One region of the Lentibacillus halophilus genome, then DNA from elsewhere that is predicted to be linked to it. Evidence: a T-box and tRNA genes for the amino acid it is inferred to sense, from the RefSeq annotation. Region 1 holds a T-box; the other holds one or more tRNA genes.

What was found. A T-box is a leader RNA that pairs with one kind of tRNA and senses whether it is charged. The one in region 1 lies ahead of tyrS (tyrosine--tRNA ligase), so its partner is inferred to be a tRNA-Tyr.
Region 2: it has a tRNA-Tyr gene. The T-box ahead of tyrS (tyrosine--tRNA ligase) is inferred to sense a tRNA for this amino acid. The anticodon was not compared.

The regions. Positions count from the first base shown of each region.
Region 1 is NZ_AP043750.1:1,877,985-1,888,318, forward strand. It holds gene ACZ5Q7_RS09200 (acetoin utilization protein AcuC) at 1-621, opposite strand, end outside; gene ACZ5Q7_RS09205 (acetoin utilization AcuB family protein) at 618-1,268, opposite strand; gene ACZ5Q7_RS09210 (GNAT family N-acetyltransferase) at 1,269-1,922, opposite strand; gene ACZ5Q7_RS09215 (transglycosylase domain-containing protein) at 2,075-5,005, opposite strand; T-box leader at 5,129-5,381, shown strand; gene tyrS (tyrosine--tRNA ligase) at 5,455-6,726, shown strand; gene rpsD (30S ribosomal protein S4) at 6,821-7,423, opposite strand; gene ACZ5Q7_RS09230 (GAF domain-containing protein) at 7,816-8,310, opposite strand; gene refZ (forespore capture DNA-binding protein RefZ) at 8,434-9,057, shown strand; gene ezrA (septation ring formation regulator EzrA) at 9,243-10,334, shown strand, end outside.
Region 2 is NZ_AP043750.1:1,509,047-1,519,380, forward strand. It holds gene ACZ5Q7_RS07335 (nucleotidyltransferase-like protein) at 1-226, shown strand, start outside; rRNA gene ACZ5Q7_RS07340 (16S ribosomal RNA) at 743-2,311, shown strand; rRNA gene ACZ5Q7_RS07345 (23S ribosomal RNA) at 2,461-5,385, shown strand; rRNA gene rrf (5S ribosomal RNA) at 5,542-5,657, shown strand; tRNA gene ACZ5Q7_RS07355 (tRNA-Asn) at 5,675-5,749, shown strand; tRNA gene ACZ5Q7_RS07360 (tRNA-Ser) at 5,751-5,842, shown strand; tRNA gene ACZ5Q7_RS07365 (tRNA-Glu) at 5,858-5,929, shown strand; tRNA gene ACZ5Q7_RS07370 (tRNA-Val) at 5,993-6,068, shown strand; tRNA gene ACZ5Q7_RS07375 (tRNA-Met) at 6,081-6,157, shown strand; tRNA gene ACZ5Q7_RS07380 (tRNA-Asp) at 6,172-6,248, shown strand; tRNA gene ACZ5Q7_RS07385 (tRNA-Phe) at 6,285-6,357, shown strand; tRNA gene ACZ5Q7_RS07390 (tRNA-Tyr) at 6,374-6,459, shown strand; tRNA gene ACZ5Q7_RS07395 (tRNA-Trp) at 6,470-6,543, shown strand; tRNA gene ACZ5Q7_RS07400 (tRNA-His) at 6,558-6,630, shown strand; tRNA gene ACZ5Q7_RS07405 (tRNA-Gln) at 6,648-6,722, shown strand; tRNA gene ACZ5Q7_RS07410 (tRNA-Gly) at 6,729-6,803, shown strand; tRNA gene ACZ5Q7_RS07415 (tRNA-Cys) at 6,826-6,899, shown strand; tRNA gene ACZ5Q7_RS07420 (tRNA-Leu) at 6,915-6,996, shown strand; gene ACZ5Q7_RS07425 (phosphatase PAP2 family protein) at 7,124-7,327, shown strand; gene ACZ5Q7_RS07430 (DUF4317 domain-containing protein) at 7,345-8,556, shown strand; gene ACZ5Q7_RS07435 (aldo/keto reductase) at 8,819-9,661, opposite strand; gene ACZ5Q7_RS07440 (LysR family transcriptional regulator) at 9,739-10,334, opposite strand, start outside.

The DNA.
Region 1 (10,334 bases):
AATACTTCCTGTTCCCGGAAATAGGTAGCGTCCGGTTTCATGGATGGAAAGCGTGCATACATTGGGATCATCATAGAAGGCTGATTGCACCCCATCACCATGATGAGCATCCGTATCCACATACAGCACTTTCAAATCATATTTTTCTCGAATGTATTGAATGGCAATGGCTCCGTCATTATAAATACAGAAACCGCTTGCTTTCTGTTTGAATCCGTGATGAAGACCACCGCCTAAATTCAATGCATGACACGATTCTCCTTGAAGAACTGTGTTCACAGCGGTCAATGTACCACCGACAAGATAACTGGATGCGTTATGCATATCGGAAAACATCGGCGTGTCCTCTGTTCCCAAACCGTATGCCATTCCTTGTTCCTCAGACAGTTGGCCAGTCCCTGCCTTTTTAACGGCATCAATGTATTCAGGTGTATGAAATAGCGCGATTTCATCGTCTGTTGCCTTTCGTGGTTCAATGATTTCTTGTGCTGTCAGTAAATCGCTAGCCTCCAGTAGATCCTTTGTCAAGGCGACCCGTTGTTGATTAAATGGATGATCTGAGTGAAAATGATACTTTATAAACTGATCTGTATAAATGAAAGCAGCAGTGCGGCATGTCATAGTTTGGGCTCCGCTATATTGTTCGGCCACATTAATTCGTAACCAGCATCACGCAAATCCTGTATTAACGGAACGGGGTTCATGGTTTGAACGCGAAAGACAAGTATTTTGTAATTAGGATCATCATTGAACGGGTACATGAGGACAGATGTTATATTTGTTTTGCGCTGTCCGAAAACGGCTGCCACTTCCGGTAGAATTCCGGGTTTGTGCGGAACTTTTACGTCGATCTGGGAACTTTGTACATTCGTTCCGGTTAATTGAATCATCGTATACAACATCTCTTTTTCTGTAACGATTCCTGTCAGCGTATCGTTGCTGACAACGGGGAGACAGGCAATGGCCTCATCATAGAAAACTTTGGCGATTTCTTCTACAAAATCCAATGGGTGGACGGTGATAACTGGTTGACTCATTATCGATTGCAGTTCATTTTTTAACAGGTGATGGTTGTTTTCCTCCATAAAAATAGATGGGGACGCCTCTTTAACATCACGGTCTGATACCAATCCGATCAATTGTTCATTATCATTAACTATAGGAATATGCCGGATATGATTTTCTCTTAACGTGTTTAAACCATCAGCTATTGTTGCTGTCGGGGGAAGCGTTATCACTTCTGTTTTCATAATCTTCTCAACGAGCATCTATAGAGCCTCCCTCATGTCATGGTATTGACTCCGTTGCAAAAATCGCAGTTCATCAAATTGGCTCACGGATGTTTCGGAAACGCGGGTGCCGATTCGAACCATCAAACAATTCGCCGGGTGAGAAATGATTTCCGGATCGTCGGTCGGTGCAGGAAGCAGACCGCCCGAGGCCATCATTTTTTCCATCACTTTCCGATAGTCCCATACACTCAGTCTCGTGCCATCAAGGTCCCAGTGCCAATAGTATTCGGTGGAAATAATGATATAGTTTTCCATGTATTCATCCATCATGGAGACGTCCAGCAGTCCTAAAGCTATCTTCGCACCTCGGTATTTAGGGATGACTTCTATGGCTCCCAATTCCATCAAATCTTCCATGTTGTATTCCGACCAACGTTCCATTGGATCAGGATGCAAATACGTAACATAACCTATGATGGTCCCCTCTGTTCTAGCAATAATAATCCTTCCTTCCGGGCAATCGGCGATGCTCTGGATGGCTTCAAATTGGTTGGGAGCCGGACGGAAAGCAACCAGATGTTCATGGAAATGGTACGTTCCTAATTCCGCTGATGAAAGTGGTCCTTCAATGACAATCGGACCATCAGGCGTATCGCGTATGTCGTAATGATATGTTTTCTCGTGCTTCAATGGTTCACCACCTTGTTTTTAACTGATCCTTCCTGTTTCTGGTTTCCATTATACAGAATAATAGTTTTATTTTTTAGTGTTGAAAAAATAAAAATGAAGAAAAAACGAAGAGGCATAGCGTTCCTCTTCGTTCATCAGTTGCTGTTTTAGTGCTAATCATTGGTCTCGTCATTATTTTTTTGACTGTCATCATTGTTATTCCCGTCTTTTTCATCATCGCCGCTTTTCTGTTCCTTACCAGGCTCAGAGACATTACCGGCAATGACGTCGTTGGATGTTTGTGATTCCAGCCCGAAATAATCAACGGCTTTAACACGGAACACCCCCTTTTGACCGGAAAACGTGAATGATGTTTCTGTTGTGTTACCAACAAGCTGAAAAGAATCGCCAGGCTTGCTGGCACGATAAATGCGATAACCGACAACGTCATTACTATTTGAATCCTGCCATGTCAGCTTGTTGCCGGAAATGGAAACGGAACCAGGTGCGGACGGGTTCTGACCATCATCCTCGATTGTTTTGCTGCTGACATCTGAGGGCGGTAGTCCAATCTTTTTCCAAGCATCTTGATTGGTGCTTGGATATAGCGCAGAAAGGTCATTGAGTTGGTCATACCCTTTCCTTTCCAGAAAATCGGGATTAAAGGTAATACCATCGCCTTCCACAAATTCATTAGGAGTATTGGCTCCGGCAATGACGGCTTTGCCATCCATCATGACAAAAGAGCCTCTCATCAGGCTGTCATCTTTCTCGGTTGGTACATATTTGGCATTAAATATATCAGTTTGGATCAATCCAGTTTCTTCACATAATTTGGATGGACGTTTCCCCGAAATGGCGCAGTAACTGCGGGAGACAATTCCACCCGGGCGTTCAAAGCTTTGATCAGGTGCCACCAGATCCGGATTGATATCCGATGCTGCATTGATCAATTTTGCCCACAGTTTTTCGTTTCTTTGGCTGTAACTTAATGAACACGAACGACATCGAATACTTTTTTCTTCGCTGTAGCCAGTCCAAACCCCCATGGAGACATTTGGATTCACTCCGACGAACCAAGCATCTTTATAATTTTGTGAGGTACCAGTTTTGCCGGCCCAATCAACACCATTATATTTTAGTTGTGATTGTAGATACGTCCCTGTTCCCCGGTCGATAACATCCCGCATGACATCCAACGTTAAGTACGCTGTCTGCGGTGAAAATACATCAACTGGATTTGGTTTATGCTCAAAAATGGTGTTGCCTTCCTGATCTGTTATCGTTTCAATGACATGCGCATCCACAAACTTTCCTTGGTTGGCAAAGGTTGCAAAGGCATTGACATTTTCTTCAACGGTAACGCCTGTATTTGTCCCCCCAATACTGAGCGACAGATGTTTGTATTCCTCATCACCAATGGTAGTAATCCCCATTGGATTCAGGAATTCATTGACCGGATCCTGATCTCTAATGCGATCATAGGTTTTCACCGCCGGGATGTTATATGAGTTGTAGAGAGCCTTTCTTGCTGGAACAATGCCGTGATAGCCACCGGCATAGTTTTGCGGTGTATAAGGCCCTGCTGATGTCGAATAGGTTGTCGGGATATCAGCAATCGGTGTTCCCGGTTGGACAATCCCTTTTTCAAATGCCGGTGCATAGGTGAGAATTGGCTTCATGGTACTTCCGTTTGATCGTTCACCCTGAAAGGCAAAATTGAAAGAACTGTTTTTATCAAAATTCCGTCCACCGACAAAGCTGATAATCCGACCGGTTTTATTTTCGATCAGAATACCGCCTGTCTGGATCTGCTGAGTGATTTTTTTTCGTTCGCCGGTTTCATCGTCCGTTATATACCCCGTCCAATCTGGGCCGTAATAATTATAGTTTTTAGCTGTTTTTTGAAAGGCGTCTTGCATATTTTGATTAATGGTTGTTTGAATGTCGTATCCATTTTGTCGAAGCGCCCGGTCAGCACGCGTGGCGTATTCTTCCATTAATTTATCATCATTCTTCAGATCCTGCATCGTATAACCATCATCTTTGGCCAATTTTTCCTGAATAATTTCTTTGGCACGCTTCTGTGCCAATTGGGTCAGGTATGGATACGCTTCAGCAGGTGTTGATGATTTTTCGGTAAAATCGTTTACAATGTCATAATTTCGTGCTTGGTTGTATTGTTTTTTCGTAATAAAGTCTGCATCATACATTCTTTTCAATACAGTATTCATCCGGTTGATTCCAGGCTGAATCCCTTTTTTGCTTTTTAGCCCGCCTTTGTTTTGAAAGGGTGTGTAGTAGGAAGGACTTTGCGGCAAACCAGCAAGATAAGCCGCTTGTGCCAGATTAATATCCGAAGCGTCTACACCGAATATGCCCTTTGCGGCAGTCTGAATGCCAGCAATATTGTCACCCGAAGCATTACGACCATAAGGAACAACATTTAAATAGGCTTCCAGGATGTCATCTTTGTCGAAGAAGCGCTCCAGGCGCATGGCAATTAAAATTTCTTTTGCTTTACGTTCAAAAGACACCTCGTTGGTCAGTATCTGATTTTTGACGAGCTGCTGGGTGATTGTGCTTCCACCTGATTGCGTTGAAGCACTTGTCACTTGTTGAACGAGGGCACGTACGATGGCTTTTGGCACCACGCCATCATGTTCGTAAAAATATTTATCTTCGGTGGCAATGACAGCATGTTGTAAAACGTCTGGCACTTGCTCCAGTGACGTTTCCTCACGGTACAAATCATTGCGTATATCCCCAATATATGTATTATCGGCAAAGTAAAGAGATGACGTTTCTTCATAGTTGTAAATGTTTTGTTCCATGCTGTCGTACGCCCGTACAGGTTCGTCTTTAACAAGGGATGCGAAATAGCCTGCACCGACACCGCCGACAAAAAATACACTTATAATTATAATCATTAGGAAAAATAAAATAATATTCCAAACGACATCATAACTAATGCGTGATGTTTGTTGAATTCGGCCTGATTGCCAGACGGATTGCGCTTTTTCTGTATAACGATGTGAACGAATTCTGTCCCATGTTGTTTGAAGTTTTTTTATATATTTTTGCCATGATTGCTTGATGTTCACTATAAAACCTCCCCTGAATCAAACCTATTATAGCATAGCAGCATCATCCGTTGTATATTAAGTTGCTGCAGAAATATTGCATTTATATGACAGATATGGTAAGAATGAATGGATAATAATAAATCATAAGCACTGAAAGATCGGAGTAGCTGTGCAAATCCCTTTTCAGAGAGCTGACGGGTGGTGGAAGTCAGTATATATTTGCAAGTGAATTACAATCTGGAGCTTTTCTTTTTTAGGAATAGGTATATATCTCGTTTGTTTGATTATGCCTTGTCCTTGAGAAGACGGCGTCAACACCGTTATGAATCCTGAAGTGGCACAACGATTCATGTGCAACAAGGGTGGTACCGCGAGTACAATACTCGTCCCTTAGCTTATGCAAGGGGCGTTTTTTTATTTTCGGTGAAGTGAAATGATGCGAGATTTGACAAAGTGGAGGTATAAAAATGGATATTCTACATGACCTTGAAGAACGTGGGCTTGTTCAACAGACAACAGACAGAGAAGCTTTAAGAACCCATTTAAACGAGAATCAGGTAACCTTGTACTGTGGATTTGATCCGACGGGCGACAGTTTGCATATTGGCCATTTGTTACCGATTATTATGCTGAAACGCTTCCAACGGGCCGGCCACAAGCCAATTGCTTTAATTGGTGGGGGAACGGGAATGATAGGCGATCCGAGCGGCCGGTCATCCGAGCGTTCTTTGAATGAAGCATCGGTAGTACTTAGGTATTCGGAAAACATTAAGCAGCAACTGGGCCGATTGCTTAACTTTGACAGTGGGACCAATGCAGCACGTGCTCGGAATAATCATGACTGGCTCAGCAATATGACGATTATTGATTTTCTCCGTGACGCGGGTAAACACTTTGGCATTAATTATATGCTAGGCAAAGAATCGGTGTCAGCCCGAATTGAAGAAGGGATTTCGTATACCGAATTCAGCTACATGATTCTCCAGTCGCTTGATTATCTGAAATTGTACCAAGAAGAAAACTGCAGCCTGCAAATTGGTGGCAGTGATCAATGGGGCAATATTACAGCTGGCATGGAACTGATCCGTCGTTCCCGGGAATCGGAAGAAGAAGACGCGGATGTATTTGGGTTGACCGTCCCGCTGATTACCAAAGCGGATGGCAGTAAATTTGGCAAGACAGCAGGCGGGGCCATTTGGCTTGATCCGCAAAAAACAACACCATATGAATTTTACCAGTTTTGGATCAATACGGATGACCGTGATGTCATGAAGTTTTTGCATTATTTTACATTCGTGGAGCAGGATGAATTGGATGAATTGCAGAAGGAACTGGACAACCGTCCGGAACAACGGTTAGCACAAAAACGGCTGGCTGAAGAAATGACCATAATGGTCCATAGTGATGAAGATATGCACCAAGCCCAAAAAATAACCGATTCTTTGTTCAGTGGTAATTTAAAAGATTTATCTGTGGATGATATTCAGCAAGGGTTCAAGGATGTACCGACCTATGACATGGCGAAGGAGGATATCGGTTTGATTGATTTGCTTGTAAATGCGTCCATTGCCTCATCTAAACGCCAGGCACGGGAAGATATCCAAAATGGAGCCATCTACATTAACGGCGAACGACGGCAGGATTTACAATATGTTGTGGGCGACTCCGACCGCATTGGAGGCCAATTTTCGATTATCCGGCGTGGCAAGAAAAAATACTTTTTAGTCCATTTCATCTAGAGCAACAACAGGATGCCTGAATTGGTTTCGAAAATAAAAACCCTGAACCTTCTTCGGAAAGGTTTCAGGGTTTTTATTTACTGAATTTGTTACATTAACGAGAGTAGAATTCAACGATAAGCGCTTCGTTAATTTCGGCAGGAAGCTCGGAACGTTCAGGATAACGGGTATAGCTCCCTTCCTTTTTATCCTCATCAAATGTCAGATAGTCCGGTACAAAGTTATTCACTTCGATGGCTTCATCAACGATGTCCAAGTTTTGAGAACGTTCACGAAGACTGATGACCTGACCAGGTTTTGTGCTGTAGGATGGGATATCAACACGTCCGCCATCCACTTTAATATGGCCATGGTTTACCATTTGGCGTGCCTGACGGCGTGTACGGGCAAGGCCAAGACGGTATACAAGGTTGTCCAGGCGGGATTCAAGGAGAATCATGAAATTTTCGCCATGAACACCTTTCATTTTTCCGGCTTTCATAAACAGGCTGAGGAATTGACGTTCATTCAGCCCATACATGAAGCGAAGTTTTTGTTTTTCTTGCAGTTGCAACCCATATTCAGACATTTTTTTGCGCTGATTAGGTCCATGCTCACCTGGAGCATAAGGGCGTTTTTCAAGTTCTTTGCCGGTTCCGGTTAATGAAATGCCGAGGCGGCGGGATTTTTTCCAGTCAGATCCCTTAATTGGTGCCATAGGACATTTCCTCCTTTGTTATTGGTTTATTTGCATAAAATAAACGACCGTGTTCCTGATCATTGTCCATTTTGTTTTCATGTACCATCGCTCCAGCAGCAGAGAGTTACGTGATACACCTCTTTCATAAATGGATTGATTCCGTATGTTATGCAGTGTCTGAGTCGTTTTTTGTTCCGTTTGCCATAGTTTATTTGCAAGAGGAACAAAATGGGGGCAATGCCGGTTCACATAGGCTACTTTTTTATTTTACACAACCAATAGTATATAACCTATAAATCGGGAAGTCAACCATTGTACTTTCTTTTTCGATTCCGCTATTCAAAGGTTCTGTATGGGCACTTTTAACAGAATGTCTTTACAATGAAAGCCGGTCAATAAAGTAAGGTGTTCTATTTTTCTGTGATAAATTGTTTTAACTCCGCTGTAAATGTCTCCAGATAAAATTGATCAGTTTCGTCAAAGCGATTGATGTTCGGACTGTCGATATCAAGAACACCAAAGATCTGACCATTCATAAAAAGTGGTACAACTATTTCCGACTGGCTGGCACTGTCACAGGCGATATGGCCGGGAAATGCTGCAACATCAGGAACCCTTTTTGTCACCTGTTCCTTAATGGCCGTGCCACAGACACCTTTTCCATAAGCGATCCGTATACATGCTGGAAGTCCCTGGAATGGGCCGAGAACCAATTCGCTGTCATGGTCATTCCAGATATAGAATCCGACCCAATTCACTTCATCAAGAAATTGGTTTAACAGTGCAGAGGCGTTCGATAACAAAGCAATTGTATCTGTTTCATCTTCGGATAGTGCCTGTAATTGGTTGATAAGACGTTTGTAATCGTTTGTTCGGTCACCTGAGTAAGAATCCCTTTGAAACATAATCATTTCCTTTCTAGTACCCATATCGTTTTATTGTTCGACAGGAAGATGATAATTGTCGAGCGATTATGGGAGGATTTTTGCTTATTTCGTCGTAAGAAGCAGGTAAGGAGTTGAATAGGCATGAAAAAGAATCCAACGAAACAAAACGTTATTGATGCAGCATCGTCGTTATTTTTTCAGCACGGTTTTCACGGAACATCCGTCAGAGATATTGCGGCCAAAGCCAATGTCAATGTGTCTTTAATCAGCTACTATTTCAACAGCAAGCAAGGGCTTCTCGAATATGCCGTCACCCAATATTATGAAACGTACTTGGAAACCATTGAGGCAAGCATGCAGCAAAATAAGTCACTGGCGCCCCTTCATCAGTTGAAGAATATAGTTGCAGATATCATACAGTACAAACAGGAGAACTATCAATTATCATGCTTTATACACCGTGAACTGTCACTTGACTCCGTATTTGTTCGAGAAGTGACCGTCACCTACTTGGCGAAAGAAAATTACTTGATCAGCCATGCGTTTTATGCCATTTTTGACGGGAAGAAGAGACACCAGCAAAAACAATTCTTTCTGATGCAATTAAAAGGGATGCTGGTGACTCCGTACGTCATGCGAAATGAATGGAAGGATCAGGTCATTGGTGACTTCTCTCACCAACAGTTTGTAAAACATTATACGCAAACAGTGGAGAAATGGCTTGATTTTGTCGTCTGGCAAGAAAACACGCAGAGTATTAAATAAAATGATTGTCAGAACGTGTGCAAAAAAGTTGTCGAATCAATTATTTTTTTGGATTTTTTTAGCCAAAAATGCTGTTGACGTGGTATTATTGCATTACTACTATTCTCGGTTTCAGAAAAAGAACTAAATTATTTTTATATTGAAAAATTCCTCTATCTGCTGGAATACGGTCAGGAGGCATTTTTATGGCATATGTCATAGGAATAATTGTATTAGCAGTCATTGCACTTATTATTGGATTGATTATGCGAAAACGTATTTATGATGTCGTTGATCGCCTTGAAACATGGAAGATGGATATTATGAATCGGAACATTGCCGCGGAACTGGGCCGCATTAAACGTTTGAATTTGTCCGGTGAAACACAGGATAAATTCGAGTCATGGAAAGCCCACTGGGAGCAGATTATCGCCAAAGACCTTCCTGATATTGAAGAATATTTTTTTGATGCGGAAGAAGCAGCGGACAAATATCGGTTTTCCAAGGCCAAAAAAACATTGCGGCATGCGGAGCAAACATTGGAAACGATTGAAAACGATATAGAAAAAATGCTTGGGGAACTTGAACATCTTATGAGCTCAGAGGAATCCGCACGCAAAGAGGCTGAAAAAATAGAACCAGATATAAAAGAATTGCGGAAATACCTAATTCAGAATCGGTTCTCATTCGGTGGAGCGGAGACAAGTTTTGAAGTGACACTGGACGAACTTGAAGACGAATTCAAACAATATTATGATCTTACCGAGGCAGGGAATTATTCTGAAGCCAGGGACCTTGCTGAACATGTAAAACAAAAATTGGATTCCCTTCATACTGAGATGGAGCAATTTCCTATTACCTACAAAAAATGCAAATATGACCTGCCGGAACAACTTGATGAGCTGTACAAAGGATTACGAGAGATGAAAAATGATGGCTACCGGATAGATCATCTCGATTTTGAAAAAGAATTATATGATTATCAGCACAGACTTACGGCATGCATGAAAGCTTTAGATAAAGGCGACACACAAGAAGCAAATAACATTATACCTGAAGTGGAAGAACGCATAGATGATATGTATCAGCTGCTTGAAAAGGAAGCACTCGCCAAAAATTATGTGGAAACGAAGATAAACAATTTCCGTGATCTGTTGCAATCCCTGGATAATGAATTCCAAATGACCAAAGAAGAAATAGAAACTTTGAAGCAAAGTTATTACGTTGAAGATAGTGATATGGAGAAATTTATCGCCTTGGATAGGTCCATAGCGCAACTGAAAAACCAGCTGGAAGAG
Region 2 (10,334 bases), 370 kb from region 1:
GATCAGTAAAAGAGCAACGGTTTCCGCGAAGCATCTTTTGGATATCATTAATGAAAAAAATGATGCATGGGCTTATGATGAACTTAAGACTCATCCGGAAATCGCTCCGTACGCCATGAATTTGACCGCAATATTGTCTTATCTAACGAAAAAGAATATATTAAAAACAGAAAAAGGGAAAACAAAGGTTGCCGATGTATACAAGCGAAAATATCGGATAACGTGAAGATATGAATGATTGGAAACGTATGTGATCCGAGCATAAATGGCAACTGTATATTGTATTGAATGGCCACTTTTCGCTATACCGTGCTTGCGATAAAAAAGTTATTGACGCATGATTTTACGCATGGTATATTAAATCTTGTCGCAAAAATTCCTTTTGAATTGAACCGACAAAAATTCATTTAAAATTATCCCTTGTTTAATTGAGGGAGCCATGTTATATTAGTGAGCGTCGCTTTAAAGGCGATGCACACTTCTTTCCGAAAAAAGTACAAAAAAGTTATTGACTTTAATCTTGGAAGATGGTACACTTCCTTAGTCGCCATTTGAGAGGCGGCAGGAAATAAACATTCGTTGCTCCTTGAAAACTGAACAAAACAGCCAGTATGACAGATGGATGTCATAGGCAGGAAGTCGGAATGCTGATGTGTATATCAGCTGGATGGCTTACCCCTTGAAATCCACAAAATAAGCGAAGCCAATGAACGGCTGATCGGTGTCAGTCGTATTCCAAACTTTTTTGGAGAGTTTGATCTTGGCTCAGGACGAACGCTGGCGGCGTGCCTAATACATGCAAGTCGAGCGCGGGAAGCAGACAATCGCCCTTCGGGGCGTGCGTCTGTGGAACGAGCGGCGGACGGGTGAGTAACACGTGGGCAACCTGCCCGAAAGACCGGGATAACTTGCGGAAACGTGAGCTAATACCGGATAATGCCTTTCCCCGCATGGGGGAGGGCTGAAAGACGGCCTTTGTGCTGTCACTTACGGATGGGCCCGCGGCGCATTAGTTAGTTGGTGAGGTAAGAGCTCACCAAGGCGACGATGCGTAGCCGACCTGAGAGGGTGATCGGCCACACTGGGACTGAGACACGGCCCAGACTCCTACGGGAGGCAGCAGTAGGGAATCTTCCGCAATGGACGAAAGTCTGACGGAGCAACGCCGCGTGAGTGATGAAGGTCTTCGGATCGTAAAACTCTGTTGTCAGGGAAGAACAGGCGTGGTTCGAACAGGGCCATGGTTTGACGGTACCTGACCAGAAAGCCCCGGCAAACTACGTGCCAGCAGCCGCGGTAATACGTAGGGGGCGAGCGTTGTCCGGAATTATTGGGCGTAAAGGGCGCGCAGGCGGTCTTTTAAGTCTGATGTGACATCTCGCGGCTCAACCGCGAGCGGTCATTGGAAACTGGGAGACTTGAGTACAGAAGAGGAGAGTGGAATTCCACGTGTAGCGGTGAAATGCGTAGAGATGTGGAGGAACACCAGTGGCGAAGGCGACTCTCTGGTCTGTTACTGACGCTGAGGCGCGAAAGCGTGGGTAGCGAACAGGATTAGATACCCTGGTAGTCCACGCCGTAAACGTTGAGTGCTAGGTGTTAGGGGGTTTCCGCCCCTTTGTGCTGAAGTTAACGCATTAAGCACTCCGCCTGGGGAGTACGGCCGCAAGGCTGAAACTCAAAAGAATTGACGGGGGCCCGCACAAGCGGTGGAGCATGTGGTTTAATTCGAAGCAACGCGAAGAACCTTACCAGGTCTTGACATCCTCTGACAGCGGCAGAGATGCCGTGTTCCCTTCGGGGACAGAGTGACAGGTGGTGCATGGTTGTCGTCAGCTCGTGTCGTGAGATGTTGGGTTAAGTCCCGTAACGAGCGCAACCCTTAATCTTAGTTGCCAGCATTAAGTTGGGCACTCTAAGGTGACTGCCGGTGACAAACCGGAGGAAGGCGGGGATGACGTCAAATCATCATGCCCCTTATGACCTGGGCTACACACGTGCTACAATGGATGGAACAAAGGGACGCGAAGCGGCGACGTGATAGCCAATCCCACAAAACCATTCCCAGTTCGGATTGCAGGCTGCAACTCGCCTGTATGAAGCCGGAATCGCTAGTAATCGCGGATCAGAATGCCGCGGTGAATACGTTCCCGGGCCTTGTACACACCGCCCGTCACACCACGAGAGTTGGCAACACCCGAAGTCGGTGAGGCAACCATTTTGGAGCCAGCCGCCGAAGGTGGGGCCAATGATTGGGGTGAAGTCGTAACAAGGTAGCCGTATCGGAAGGTGCGGCTGGATCACCTCCTTTCTAAGGACGAATGAGAAAACGGATGTCATACATGGCTGTTTGGTTCAGTTTTGAGGGAGCAACCCTCATGAATCAGCCACCTTTGGTGGTTGTTGCACCTTGAAAACGGAATAAGAGCCATCCATTTCAATGATTAATAATGAAACGATGGTTAAGTGACCAAGGGCGCACGGTGGATGCCTTGGCACCGGGAGCCGATGAAGGACGGGACCAACACCGATATGCCCTGGGGAGTCGTAAGCAGACGTTGATCCGGGGATTTCCGAATGGGGGAACCCGCTGTCCGTAATGGGACAGCATGCGTATCTGAATTCATAGGATGCGCACGGCACACCCGGGGAACTGAAACATCTCAGTACCCGGAGGAAAAGAAAGCAAACGCGATTTCCCGAGTAGCGGCGAGCGAAACGGAACCAGCCCAAACCGGAAAGATAGCTTTCCGGGGTTGATAGGACACTCCATGGGAGTCATCAAGAAATGACTTAGACGAAACGGTCTGGAATGACCGGCCGGAGAAGGTAAGAGCCCTGTAGTCGACAAGCCATTTCCTCCGGAGTGGATCCTGAGTACGGCGGAACACGAGAAATTCCGTCGGAATCTGGGAGGACCATCTCCCAAGGCTAAATACTCCCCGGTGACCGATAGTGAACCAGTACCGTGAGGGAAAGGTGAAAAGCACCCCGGAAGGGGAGTGAAAAAGACCCTGAAACCGTGTGCCTACAAGTAGTCGGAGCCCGTTAATGGGTGACGGCGTACCTTTTGTAGAATGGACCGGCGAGTTGCGTTCGTATGCAAGGTTAAGTGGCCAACACGGAGCCGTAGCGAAAGCGAGTCTGAAGCAGGGCGCATAAGTATACGGGCGCAGACCCGAAACCGTGTGATCTACCCATGTCCAGGGTGAAGGTCAGGTAACACTGACAGGAGGCCCGAACCCACGTATGTTGAAAAATGCGGGGATGAGGTGTGGGTAGAGGTGAAATGCCAATCGAACACGGAGATAGCTGGTTCTCTCCGAAATAGCTTTAGGGCTAGCCTCAAGGCATGCGTTCCGGAGGTAGAGCACTGATTGAACGAGGGGCCCTCATCGGGTTACCGAATTCAGTCAAACTCCGAATGCCGGCAACGTAACACCTTGGGAGTCAGACCATGGGTGATAAGGTTCATGGTCGAGAGGGAAACAGCCCAGACCGCCAGCTAAGGTCCCCAAGTATACGTTAAGTGGAAAAGGATGTGGCGTTGCCCGGACAACCAGTATGTTGGCTTAGAAGCAGCCATCATTTAAAGAGTGCGTAATAGCTCACTGGTCGAGTGACGCTGCGCCGATAATGTAGCGGGGCTAAACGTATCACCGAAGCTGCGGATTGTTCATGCGAACAATGGTAGGAGAGCGTTCCGGGTGCTGCGAAGTCGGACCGTGAGGACCGGTGGAGCGTCTGGAAGTGAGAATGCCGGTATGAGTAGCGAAAAAAGAGTGAGAATCTCTTTCACCGAATGCCTAAGGGTTCCTGAGGAAGGTTCGTCCGCTCAGGGTAAGTCGGGACCTAAGCCGAGGCCGAAAGGCGTAGGCGATGGCTAACAGGTCGATAATCCTGTACCACCTCGTGAGCGTTGGAACGATGGGGGGACGCAGAAGGATACGGAAAGCGCACCGATGGATGTGTGCGTCCAAGCAGCAAGGGTGTTGGGCAGGCAAATCCGCTCAACGCATCCTGAGCTGTGACGGGGAGGGAAATCAAGTACCGAAGTTCCGGATTTCACACTGCCGAGAAAAGCCTCTAGTGAGTTCACAGGTGCCCGTACCGCAAACCGACACAGGTAGGCACGGAGAGTATCCGAAGGTGTTCGGGAGACCTCTCGTTAAGGAACTCGGCAAAATGACCCCGTAACCTCGGGAGAAGGGGTGCTCACTTACGTGAGCCGCAGTGACCAGGCCCAAGCGACTGTTTACCAAAAACACAGGTCTCTGCAAAGCCGAAAGGCGATGTATAGGGACTGACACCTGCCCGGTGCTGGAAGGTTAAGGGGATGCGTTAGCGCGCTCGGCGCGCGAAGCGTTGAACCGAAGCCCCAGTAAACGGCGGCCGTAACTATAACGGTCCTAAGGTAGCGAAATTCCTTGTCGGGTAAGTTCCGACCCGCACGAAAGGTGCAACGACTTGGGCACTGTCTCAACGAGAGACCCGGTGAAATTATACTATGCGTGAAGATGCGCATTACCCGCGACAGGACGGAAAGACCCCGTGGAGCTTTACTGCATCTTGATATTGAATGTTGGTGCAGCTTGTACAGGATAGGTGGGAGCCGTCGAAGCGTGAGCGCCAGCTTACGTGGAGGCATCCGTGGGATACCACCCCGGCTGTACGAACATTCTAACCCAGGGCCGTGATCCGGTCCGGAGACAGTGTCAGGCAGGCAGTTTGACTGGGGCGGTCGCCTCCCAAAAGGTAACGGAGGCGCCCAAAGGTTCCCTCCGAATGGTTGGAAATCATTCACAGCGTGCAAAGGCATAAGGGAGCTTGACTGCGAGACTGACACGTCGAGCAGGGACGAAAGTCGGGCTTAGTGATCCGGTGGTTCCGCATGGAAGGGCCATCGCTCAACGGATAAAAGCTACCCCGGGGATAACAGGCTTATCTCCCCCAAGAGTTCACATCGACGGGGAGGTTTGGCACCTCGATGTCGGCTCATCGCATCCTGGGGCTGTAGTCGGTCCCAAGGGTTGGGCTGTTCGCCCATTAAAGCGGTACGCGAGCTGGGTTCAGAACGTCGTGAGACAGTTCGGTCCCTATCCGTCGTGGGCGCTGGAAGTTTGAGAGGCGCTGTCCTTAGTACGAGAGGACCGGGATGGACACACCGCTGGTGCACCAGTTGTTCCGCCAGGAGCACGGCTGGGTGGCTACGTGTGGTCAGGATAAGTGCTGAAAGCATCTAAGCATGAAGCCCCCCTCAAGATGAAACTTCCCATCACGTTCAGTGAGTAAGATCCCTCCAAGACGAGGAGGTAGATAGGTCCGGGGTGGAAGCGTGGCAACACGTGAAGCTGACGGATACTAATCGATCGAGGACTTAACCACACATTTCACATTGGAATGGCCTAATGTTCTTATTCCGTTTTCAGGGTGCAATTGAAAAAAACCCTTGCATTTTTCGACGATAACGGCTATAATGATCCTTGGCCTTGATAAATATCGGGTTTGGGCATCCATTATCGTTGATTGTCACAACTTAGGTCTGGCGGTATTAGCGGAGAGGACACACCTGTTCCCATGCCGAACACAGCCGTTAAGCTCTCCAGCGCCGATGGTAGTTGGGGCTTTGCCCCCGCGAGAGTAGGACGCCGCCAGGCGATACCATTTGGATTATTCCACAGTAGCTCAGCGGTAGAGCTATCGGCTGTTAACCGATCGGTCGCAGGTTCGAATCCTGCCTGTGGAGCCATGGAGAGCTGTCCGAGTGGTTGAAGGAGCACGATTGGAAATCGTGTAGGCCGTTATCACGGTCTCGAGGGTTCGAATCCCTCGCTCTCCGCCATTACAATTTAATTATGGCCCGTTGGTCAAGTGGTTAAGACACCGCCCTTTCACGGCGGTAACACGGGTTCGAATCCCGTACGGGTCATCTTTCACTTAAATGTTTTAGATGAAGGCATAAGTCTTGTAACATTTGCACTTATCGTGCATCGGAGGATTAGCTCAGCTGGGAGAGCACTTGCCTTACAAGCAAGGGGTCGCAGGTTCGAGACCTGCATCCTCCACCATAGTTCATACATCGCGGGGTGGAGCAGTCTGGAAGCTCGTCGGGCTCATAACCCGAAGGTCGCAAGTTCAAATCTTGCCCCCGCAACCAAAGTTATTCAAACTGGTCCGGTAGTTCAGTTGGTTAGAATGCCTGCCTGTCACGCAGGAGGTCGCGGGTTCGAGTCCCGTCCGGACCGCCATTTAAATAATTATTATTACATAAAATTGTTGTTTGCGGCTCGATAGCTCAGTCGGTAGAGCAACGGACTGAAAATCCGTGTGTCGGCGGTTCGATTCCGTCTCGAGCCACCTTCTTAATCAGTATGGAGGGGTAGCGAAGTTGGCCAAACGCGGCGGACTGTAAATCCGCTCCCTCAGGGTTCGGGGGTTCGAGTCCCTCCCCCTCCACCATATATTTAATAGGGGTATAGTTTAATGGCAAAACGAAGGTCTCCAAAACCTTTGATGCGGGTTCGACTCCTGCTACCCCTGCCATAATATACATTATGGCGGTCGTGGCGAAGTGGTTAACGCACCGGATTGTGGCTCCGGCATTCGTGGGTTCGATCCCCACCGGTCGCCCCTTCACTTTATAATATTGGGCTATAGCCAAGCGGTAAGGCATCGGGTTTTGATCCCGTGATTCGCTGGTTCGAATCCAGCTAGCCCAGCCATTATATGCGGAAGTAGTTCAGTGGTAGAACACCACCTTGCCAAGGTGGGGGTCGCGGGTTCGAATCCCGTCTTCCGCTCCATTTTTTCTTTTATTTCCCTTTTGGCGGTATAGCCAAGTGGTAAGGCAGAGGTCTGCAAAACCTCTATCACCGGTTCGAATCCGGTTACCGCCTCCATGAATTGACCCATATGCCGGTGTGGCGGAATTGGCAGACGCGCACGACTCAAAATCGTGTTCCTACGGGAGTGTGGGTTCGAGCCCCACCACCGGTATCGATATAAAGGCTTACTGACGGTATTTAGGCGACTAGATACCGTCTTTTTTACGTTCAATTATGGGTAGACGTCAGGAGGCTAGTCGTTTAACCACCCGCGCTTCCCACGAAGGAAGTGCTTTTTTATGGGGATAAACCGACGGGAACACCAACTAAACCCGCGAAAAACAGAAAAGCAATTCAGATTGTACGTGGGGCATCATTATCCAACAGACGTCATAGCTGGAATTATTGTTGGAATTGTATCGACTTATCTTTGTCCAGGAGTATATAATAGAATTTCACATAACAAACATCAGCGTACTTCTGCAATATATATTGATCACTAGCTTAGGAGTGAACACTATTGAACAAAAATGATATCGCACACTTTCGAAAACAATTCAAAGTGAATAATGACTTATTAAAAATTAGCGAAATATTTAATGTGTACATTATGAAAGAATCGAGTGACATTTATCACCAGGAAAGTTCATCATTTGATTTGCTGGAAGATGAACAGAAAGAGTTATTTTTAGACAACTTTAAAAAAGTACTATCAGGCCAGTTGGATCAAAAGTTATTTGAATTGAAGTTCCAAAGCGATGTGGAAAATAACAGTCAGCTCATTCTCCACCACGGTCTCTTAAGTAATGATACGGAAGAATGGAAGCGTCATATGCTTCAACTGGTCGAGAAAATGCTGAAAGACAAGCAATATGAAATGGATGTTGTTGTAACCTTTATACGAGGGGAATATATGAAACCAATGAAACGAAATGAAGAGGCGGAAGAAAATGAGCGCGACACGGTTTATTCCCATCCCTTTATTTTATGTAGCATGAATAAAACACAAGATCCGAAAAAGGAATTACTGTTTGATTATGTTGAAAAGGAGTTCAAATATAATGTCGTCGTAGATCCCATTATTAACCTGAAGGCTCCTATATCAGGATTTCTATTTCCCAGTTTTACGGATAATGCTACGGATGTTAATCACGTACTTTATTCGGCAGGGAAAGCGAATGAACCGAATTATCATTTCATAGAAGACGTCTTAAATGCGGAAGAGGTCGTAACTGCCGAAGAGGATAAGCTTGTTTTTGAGGAAGTTGTCAAAAAGGTAGCGGGTGACCAAATTAATACATCAACACTTTCAAATGTCTATGAAGAGATTCATCGGGCTGTGGAAGAAAATGAAGAGGAAGATGATGTAGCGAAATTAGACTACAAAGATGTAGAAAATGTTTTAAAAGTGAGTGGCGTAGAAGATGTCAATACAGAAAAAGTGGAGTCAGCATTTAAAACAGTGATTGATGATGAGTCGTATGAGTTAAAAGCAAGTAACATTGTCCCAAAATATTCTTCCAAGTCGATTAAAATAAAGACAAAAGTAGCGGATATCTCCATTGGTCCGCAAGACTTAAGCTATGTACGTCAAGTTGAATGGAATGGGAAACGCTGTTTAATGATTGAAGTGGAAGAAAACACGGTGATTGAGGGTTTCGAAATGATTCCGGAAGCTTTATTCCAGAAAGCCAATGAGAACGAAGAAGAAGATGGGACCGATAATAAATAATTAAAGCCTTTTGAGGTAATATGCCCACCTTTTTAGGTGAGCATATTACAATGAAACAGGTTCTACTAAACACTTGCCCTGAGTTAAGAACGATTCCGGCGGTGTCGTTCTTTACCGCCTTTCATATCATTTAATTCTTCTTTGCTTTTATTTTTTTTCTTCTTGCCTTTATCAGTACTCATCTTATTCCTCCTTTACTCATAGTCTGGCTTAAATGCCGAATATCATGTAAAGGTGGAACAGTTTGTTTGAATCCATTGGCTTAAAACTCTTCGTACACAGCTGGATTTTGGTCATTCATGCGGCCATCTTCACGTGTCAATTTGTCCAATGCCGTCATATCAACATCATCCAACACAAAGTCAAAAATAGCGATGTTTTCCAATTGCCGGCTGATTGATGCTGATTTCGGGATGGCAACAGCACCATGCTGAAAGTGCCAGCGCAAAATAATTTGTGAAGCGGACTTGCTGTGTTTGGCCGCAATATCGTTAATGGTTTTGTTATTAAATATGTTATTCGTCCGGGCTAAAGGACTCCATGATTCTGTTACAACACCATGTTGTTCATGCCATGTCCTCTGTTCTCTTTGATTAAAGAAAGGGTGTAATTCAACTTGATTGATACTTGGCAGCACGCCTGTTTCCTTTTCAAGCCGTTCAAGATGCTCCGGAAGAAAATTGCAAACACCAATGGAGCGGATCAATCCCCATTTTTTTGCATCAATCAAAGCTTGCCACGCCTCCACGTACTGATCTTGTATTGGGTTGGGCCAGTGAATTAAGTATAAATCATAATAATCAAGGTTTGCTCGATAGAGTGATTCCTGAATCGTCTTGATTGCTTGATCGTAAGTGTGATAACGACCAGGAAGCTTTGATGTAATGCGTAATTCCTCACGAGGTATAGATGTCCGCTGAAGCGCCGCACCTACTGTTCCCTCATTTTCATAATTGTAGGCTGAATCAATTAAACGGTATCCATGATTGATGGCGCTTGCGACGGCAGCCGCACCATCATTGCCTCTCAATCTGAAGGTGCCGAACCCAATCGAAGGTATTTGAAAGCCATCATGCAAGGTGATTTCTGGTATTACTTTAGACAATATACCACTCCTTATAAGGTTTGTTGGAAAATTCCCTATCCCGAAGTTCGTTAAACATTAGAAAATGGAATTCGAAATTAAAATAGGTCAATAAAGCTTCTGACACTTTTTGAAATATAGCGATCTTTTAACCAAATGATGGAGGACTTAGAAATGATCGTTGTATCCTTAATTTGTAACTTTCTTATGTTGTCCTGATGTCGTTCCTTAATAGCGGACTCCGGAATAATGGTTGCACCAATTGCCTCATGGACCAGTCCTAAAATCATATCAACATCAGGACATTCACCAACAATATTTGGTTCTAGTCCTTTATTTTCAAATTGGTTCATAATGACTTCGTATTGCCCTACACCAGTAATTCGATGAAGGAGTAAAAGTGGTAAACCGGCCAGTTCATTCAATGAAATCTCATTTTCGTAATTACCTAAATGCCAAGACTCGGGAGCAATAACGACGTAATCTTCATCAGATAAATCGTGCGATGAAAACGATTTCATTTCTAACGGATGTCGCACAACAGCAAGATCGATCTCTCGATTATGAAGCAATTCCGTAAGCCGGGACGTATCTCCTTCCCGTAAATCGATATTAACTTCCGGGAACTGACTCCGAAATTCTTTTATGGGGTGAACTACTTTTGAAAAACAAGATTTTACACAGCCAATGGAAA